2 linked regions of the Collimonas fungivorans Ter331 genome follow. The protein of the gene in region 1 interacts with the protein of each later gene in a pairwise test. Links are inferred from orthologs where the notes say so. Each region holds a gene or a part of one and is shown on either strand. Other genes may lie near its edges.

Region 1 (3,074 bases):
ACGCTTCCCGGAGAACATGCGCAGCAGCGGCAAAGACGATGTGTGGGAAGTGATCTCCACTTTCGAGTTCACCCGCGAAGGTGTGCTCGAAGCGCAACTGATGGGGGGAGTTAACCAGTGACTGCGCAGATAGCAGCGGCTTATGTCGTGATCGGCAATCCGATTGCGCACAGCAAGTCGCCCGATATCCATGCCCATTTTGCCGCCGAGACCGGCCAAGACATGCGTTATGAGCGCTTGCTGGCGCCGCTCGACGGCTTTGTCGCGACAGTGCAGGAATTCATCGGGCAGGGCGGCCGCGGCGCTAACGTCACCGTGCCGTTCAAGCTGGAAGCATATGCGCTGGCGAACAGCCTGACCGCTCGGGCGCAGGCTGCCGGTGCGGTGAATACCTTGAAATTCGACGGCGGCGACATACTCGGCGATAACACCGATGGCGTCGGCCTGGTCACCGATATCGCGCACAATGCCGGCTTCGACCTGGCGCATAAAAAAATCCTGCTGCTGGGCGCCGGCGGTGCGGCGCGCGGCGTCTTGCTGCCGCTGCTGGAGCGCCAGCCGGCGCAACTGACGATTGCCAACCGCACCGCGGCCAAGGCGCAGCAGCTGGTGCAGCAGTTCCAGCCATACAGCGGCGCCGGCTGCATATTGAGCGCCTGCGGTTTTGCCGAAGCAACGCAGCAGTACGACCTGGTGATCAACGCCACCTCCGCCAGCCTGCAGGCAGAGCTGCCGCCGCTGGCCGCCAGCGTGTTCGGTCCGGCGACGCTGGCCTACGACATGATGTACGGCCCTCAGCCAACCATATTCATGCAGTTTGCCGCCAGCCATGGGGCCCGGGTGCGCGATGGCCTGGGCATGCTGGTAGAGCAGGCGGCCGAATCTTTTTTTATCTGGCGCGGGGTGCGGCCTCGTACCGATGCGGTATTTGCCGCCTTGCGCGCGCAGCTTTAAGCGTTGGTTAAGTTAATTATTTGCAGGGAACCGGGATGAAGTCAGTCGGCACGCTTTTGTTGCGCTTATGTATGCTGCTGATTGCGGCCGTCCTGCTGCTGCAGCTGTATTTTTTCCTGCAGATCGGCTGGTGGGTCGATCACAATCCGAGCTCCACCAGTTTCATGCGGCACCGCTTGTCGGAGTTGCATGAAACCGTGCCCGACGCCCAGCTGCAATTCAAATGGGTGCCGTACGCGCGCATCTCGAATAATCTGAAGCGCGCCATCATCGCTTCGGAAGACGCCAATTTCTCCGAGCATGACGGCGTCGACTGGGATGCCCTGCAACAGGCCTACGAAAAAAACACCAAGAAGGGCAAGGTGGTGCGCGGCGGTTCCACCATCACCCAGCAGCTCGCGAAAAACCTGTTCTTGTCCGGCGAGCGCAGTTACCTGCGCAAAGGGCAGGAGCTGGTCATTACCTACATGCTCGAGTTCTGGATGGACAAGGAACGCATATTCGAAATCTACCTGAACGTGGTGGAGTGGGGCAACGGCGTGTTCGGCGCCGAAGCCGCGGCCCAGCATTATTTCAGGACTTCCGCCAGCAACCTCGGCGCCAGCCAGGCCGCCCGGCTGGCGGTGATGCTGCCGAAGCCGCGTTTCTACGATAAGAATCGCGGTTCGGCTTACCTGTCGCAGCGCACCGGCCTGATTTTACGGCGCATGGGATCGGCTGAATTGCCTTAATATACACACTGTCAGAAGTTGTTCAATTTGCAGCGGATTCCCGTTGTCGGGGCGCAAGAAACAAGCAACTTCCCTGAAAATCAGTCGAGGTAAGCATGATCAATGTATTTGTTTTGCAAAACGGCCGCCTCAACCAGGTCAACATCGAGAGCCATAGCGACCTCGAGAAAGTACAGCCGGTATGGGTCGACCTGACCGAACCGAACGACCAGGAGCGGGCCTGGGTCAAGAGTATCTACGGCGTGACCTTGCCGGGTGAAGACGAGGTTAAGGATATCGAGGCGTCCGCCCGCTATTACGAAGCCGAAAACGGCGACCTGCACCTGCGCACCGATTTCCTGTTCGAAGAAGACGACGGCCCGTCATCGACCGTGACGGTCGCCTTTATCCTGGCGCGCAATATCCTGTTTTCAGTGCATGGGGAAGATTTGCCGGTGTTCCGCCTGGTGCGCATGCGTGCACGCTCGCGGCCGGGCTCTATCGGCGATTACAAGGACGTATTGCTGGACCTGTACCAGACCGATGCCGAGTACTCTGCCGACGCCCTGGAGGGCGTATACAAGCAGCTGGACGAGGTCAGTCAGCGCGTGCTGCAAAAAAAACTGACCGACCAGGCCGCGGCCGAAGCCTTGAGCGCCATGGCGCATGAGGAGGACTTGAACGGCCGCATCCGGCGCAACATGATGGATACGCGCCGCGCGGTGAGTTTCCTAATGCGCGGCCGCCTGCTGAGCGTCGACCAGTTCGAGGATGCGCGGCAGATCCTGCGCGATATCGAATCGCTGGACGGCCACACCGCTTTCCTGTTCGACAAGATCAACTTCCTGATGGATGCGACGGTCGGTTTCATCAACATCAACCAGAACAAGATCATCAAGATCTTCTCGGTAGCTTCGGTGGCGTTCTTGCCGCCGACGCTGATCGCCAGCATCTACGGCATGAATTTCCGTTTCATGCCAGAGTTTGAGTGGCATATGGGCTATCCACTGGCGCTGGTGCTGATGGTGTGCTCGGCAATCACGCCGTTCTGGTATTTCCGCCGGCGCGGCTGGCTGAACTGAGAATGGTTTGAAAAGCGAGGCGGGAAACCGCCTCGCATGCAGGGTTAAACCAGCTGTGCAAATGCGCCGCGCGCTGCGGCGATGGTGGCTTCGATCACTGCATCGTCGTGCTGCGCCGATACAAAACCTGCTTCGAACGCCGATGGGGCCAGGTACACGCCGGCGTCCAGCATGCCATGGAAGAATTTGTTGAACAGCTCCTTGTTGGACGCCATCACTGTCGCATAACTATCCGGCACCGCCGCCGCAAAATACAGGCCGAACATGCCGCCGATGGCGTCGCCGCTGAAGGTGACGCCGGCTTCTTTCGCCGCCGCGCTCAGGCCGT
Region 2 (3,318 bases), 3.7 Mb from region 1 along the record:
GTACCTTTCAGGCTATACGGATTTTCATCAATCAAGAGCTTGAAGAACTCGAGATAGTACTGGATCAGGCATTTCGGCAGATGGCCCAGCAAGGGAGATTAGTCGTGATCAGCTTTCATTCGCTGGAAGATCGGATCGTCAAGCAGTTCATGGCTTCCAAAGCCAGGCTGCCGCAGCCCGACCGTCGCCTGCCGATTCGCGCGGTTGACCTGCCGCAGCCGGAGTTGAAGCTGGTGGCGCGGGTCAAGCCATCCGATACCGAAGTGGCCGACAATCCACGCGCGCGTTCCGCCATCATGCGAGTCGGCGAGCGCCTGGCTGCGCCTGTCGGAGTCCAGCCGTGAGCGGGCGCCTCAATTTTGTCCTGGCGCTGGCGCTGGTGCTGTGCGCACTGGCGCTGGTCAACGCGCAGTACCAGGCGCGCCAGCTGTTCATCGAGCTGGAACGGGCGGCTAGCCAGTCGCGCCAGCTCGACATCGAATGGGCCCAGCTGCAGCTCGATCAGTCGACGCTGGGCAAGAACGCCAGGATTGAAGCCAGCGCGACGCGCGACCTGAACATGGTGCCGCTGACCGCTGCCCGCACCCAATATCTGACGGTGGGGGAAAAATGACGCGCAATCCCCCGCGCAGCTCCCACGCAGGACGGATTGCCGCCGGCAAGGGGGTGCCGTTTTCGGCCAGCCCGATGCTCAAGGTCAAGCTGCCTGTCTGGCGCTCGCGGGTGGTGCTGTTCGCCATGTTCGCCGCCTTCCTGGCGCTGATCGTGCGGGCCTTGTGGCTGCAAGGGATTTCCACCGACTTCCTGCAAAAGCAGGGTGCGTCGCGTTATGCACGCACGCTGGAATTGCCGGCCACGCGCGGCAAGATCACCGACCGCAACGGCCAGGTGCTGGCGTCGTCGGTGCCGGTGAAGGCAATCTGGGCCATTCCTGAAGATGTGCAGGCGGCGCCGAAAGAGAAGCTGCAGGCACTGGCGAAGCTGCTCGACATGAGCTACGCCGAACTCAGCAAGAAACTCGATTCCGACCGCAATTTTGTCTACCTCAAGCGCCAGGTCGAGCAGGATGTGTCGGACCAGATCATCAAGCTTGGCATCGACGGTATCGAGACCCGCAAGGAATACAAGCGTTTCTACCCGGAAGGCGAGGTGATGGCGCACGTGGTCGGTTTCACCAATGTGGAAGATGCCGGCCAGGACGGCATGGAGCTGTCGCAGCAGAAAAACCTGGCTGGCACTACCGGCAGCCGGCGCGTGATCAAGGACCGGCTCGGGCGTATCGTCGAGGACATCGAGGCGGTCAAGGAACCGCATGACGGCAAGGACCTGGTGCTGTCGATCGACAGCAAGATCCAGTACATCGCCTTTACCCAGCTGAAAGAAGCGGTGGCCAAGAGCAAGGCCAAGGCCGGCGGCATCGTGGTGGTCGACGCCAAGACCGGCGAAGTGCTGGCGCTGGCCAACCTGCCCAGCTACAACCCGAACGACCGCTCGGTGCTGACCGGCGCCCAGCTGCGCAACCGCGTGATGACCGATACCTTCGAACCGGGGTCGACGCTCAAGCCGTTTACCGTGGCGCTCGCGCTCGACACCAACCGGGTGCAGGCCACCACCACCTTCCAGGTTCCCGACAAAATGACGATCGGCACCGCGACCGTGGGCGATTCCCATCCGCATCCGGTGTGGAACATGAGCGTCGCCCAGATCATCCAGAAGTCGTCGAATATCGGCACCGCCAAGATCGCGCTGCAAATGCCGGCCGAGGAAATGTGGGAGATGTTTACCACGGTAGGCCTTGGCCAGCAGCCGAAATTCGGCTTCCCCGGCGCGGTCGCCGGCCGCGTGCGCCCGTTCAAATCGTGGCGGCCTATCGAACAGGCCACCATGAGCTATGGCCACGGCATCTCGGTATCGCTGATCCAGATGGCGCATGCCTATACGATCTTTGCCCGCAACGGCGACTTGATCCCGCTGTCGTTCCAGAAAGTGAACGAACCTCCGGTCGGCCAGCGCGTAGTGTCGGAAAAGACCGCACTGACCATGCGCGCCATGCTGGAGCGGGTTACCGCTCCCGGCGGCACAGCGCCGAAGGCGCAGGTGCCAGGCTACCGCGTGGGCGGCAAGACCGGCACTGCCTACAAGATCGAAGGCGGCAAATACGTCAAAAAATATATCGCCGATTTCGTCGGGTTCGCACCGGCTTCCGATCCGCGCCTGATCATTGCGGTCATGGTGGACGAACCTAGCGTCGGCTCGCACTTCGGCGGCGACGTCGCGGCGCCGGTGTTCGCGACGGTTGCTGCAAACGCCCTGCGGGCGCTGAACGTGCCGCCCGATTCCAGCGTCACTGACATCATCATCCCGACCGACGGTCCGCAGGAGGGCTTGTGACAAAGCCTAAGCTACAGCAACTTCCGGAAATCCAGCAATGGCTGGACAGCGTTGCCCCGGCCGGCGCGGAGCTGGTGTCGGACTCGCGCAAGGTGAAAGCCGGCGACGTGTTTTTCGCCTATCCCGGCGATGCCGCGGACGGCCGCGCCTATATTGCGCAGGCGCTGGAGAACGGCGCGTCCGCAGTGCTGTACGAGAAGGAAAAATTTGCCTGGGATACGGCATGGCGCGTCGCCCATCGCGCGGTAAGCGGACTCAAGCTGCTCAGCGGCGAGATCGCGCACGGCTATTACGACCAGGCAGACAAGGACATGCTGGTGGTGGCCGTCACCGGCACCAATGGCAAGACCTCTTGCACCCAGTGGCTGGGCCATGCGCTGTCGCACCTGGGCCAGGCCACCGGCGTGATCGGCACCCTCGGTACAGGAATCTATATGCAAGGCGAGCGCGGCGAGTTCGAGGAAACCGGCAACACCACGCCCGATGCGCTGCTGTTGCAGCAGGCGCTGAGCAACATGCGGCGGCAAGGAGTAGCGGCGCTGGCGATCGAGGCTTCCTCGATCGGGCTGGAGCAAGGGCGCCTGAACGGCATGCATGTCGACATCGCCCTGTTCACCAATTTCACGCGCGACCACCTGGACTACCACGGCGACGAACAGCACTATGAAGCCGCCAAGCGCATGCTGTTCGACTGGCCCGGATTGCAGCAGGCGGTGATCAATCTCGACGACGCCATGGGTTTGCGCTTGATTGATCATTTGCGGCAGAAGCAGCCGGCGATTCCCGTGATCGGCTACACCTGCGAGGAACTGCAGGCGGTGCCGGGCGTCCAGGTGCTGCGCGCCTCGGCGATCCGCACCAATGCCAACGGCACGGCGTTCCATGTCGATTCGCCTTTCGGTTCGGCGCAGGTCAAGACTCAGCTGG

Evidence for each region.
Region 2: the proteins of mtgA (region 1) and CFU_RS20545 interact in binary tests that used the Escherichia coli proteins (3 or more experiments, as listed by UniProt). The link is inferred for Collimonas fungivorans Ter331 from one-to-one orthologs.

The regions. Positions count from the first base shown.
Region 1 is NC_015856.1:922,396-925,469, forward strand. The notes cover bases 82-2,837. They hold mtgA (monofunctional biosynthetic peptidoglycan transglycosylase), read left to right. Parts: upstream 82-989; coding sequence 990-1,685; downstream 1,686-2,837. Other genes in these bases: CFU_RS04060 (TonB C-terminal domain-containing protein), read left to right, coding at 82-121; aroE (shikimate dehydrogenase), read left to right, coding at 118-954; corA (magnesium/cobalt transporter CorA), read left to right, coding at 1,781-2,746; hemL (glutamate-1-semialdehyde 2,1-aminomutase), read right to left, coding at 2,791-2,837. Outside these bases: more of CFU_RS04060, read left to right, coding at 1-81; more of hemL, read right to left, coding at 2,838-3,074. UniProt on the Escherichia coli protein: Peptidoglycan polymerase that catalyzes glycan chain elongation from lipid-linked precursors. May play a role in peptidoglycan assembly during cell division in collaboration with other cell division proteins.
Region 2 is NC_015856.1:4,632,447-4,635,764, reverse strand. What follows is about bases 1-3,000. They hold CFU_RS20545 (peptidoglycan D,D-transpeptidase FtsI family protein), read left to right. Parts: upstream 1-609; coding sequence 610-2,391; downstream 2,392-3,000. Other genes in these bases: CFU_RS20540 (UDP-N-acetylmuramoyl-L-alanyl-D-glutamate--2,6-diaminopimelate ligase), read left to right, coding at 2,388-3,000; ftsL (cell division protein FtsL), read left to right, coding at 341-613; rsmH (16S rRNA (cytosine(1402)-N(4))-methyltransferase RsmH), read left to right, coding at 1-344. Also shown: more of CFU_RS20540, read left to right, coding at 3,001-3,318. UniProt on the Escherichia coli protein: Essential cell division protein that catalyzes cross-linking of the peptidoglycan cell wall at the division septum. Required for localization of FtsN.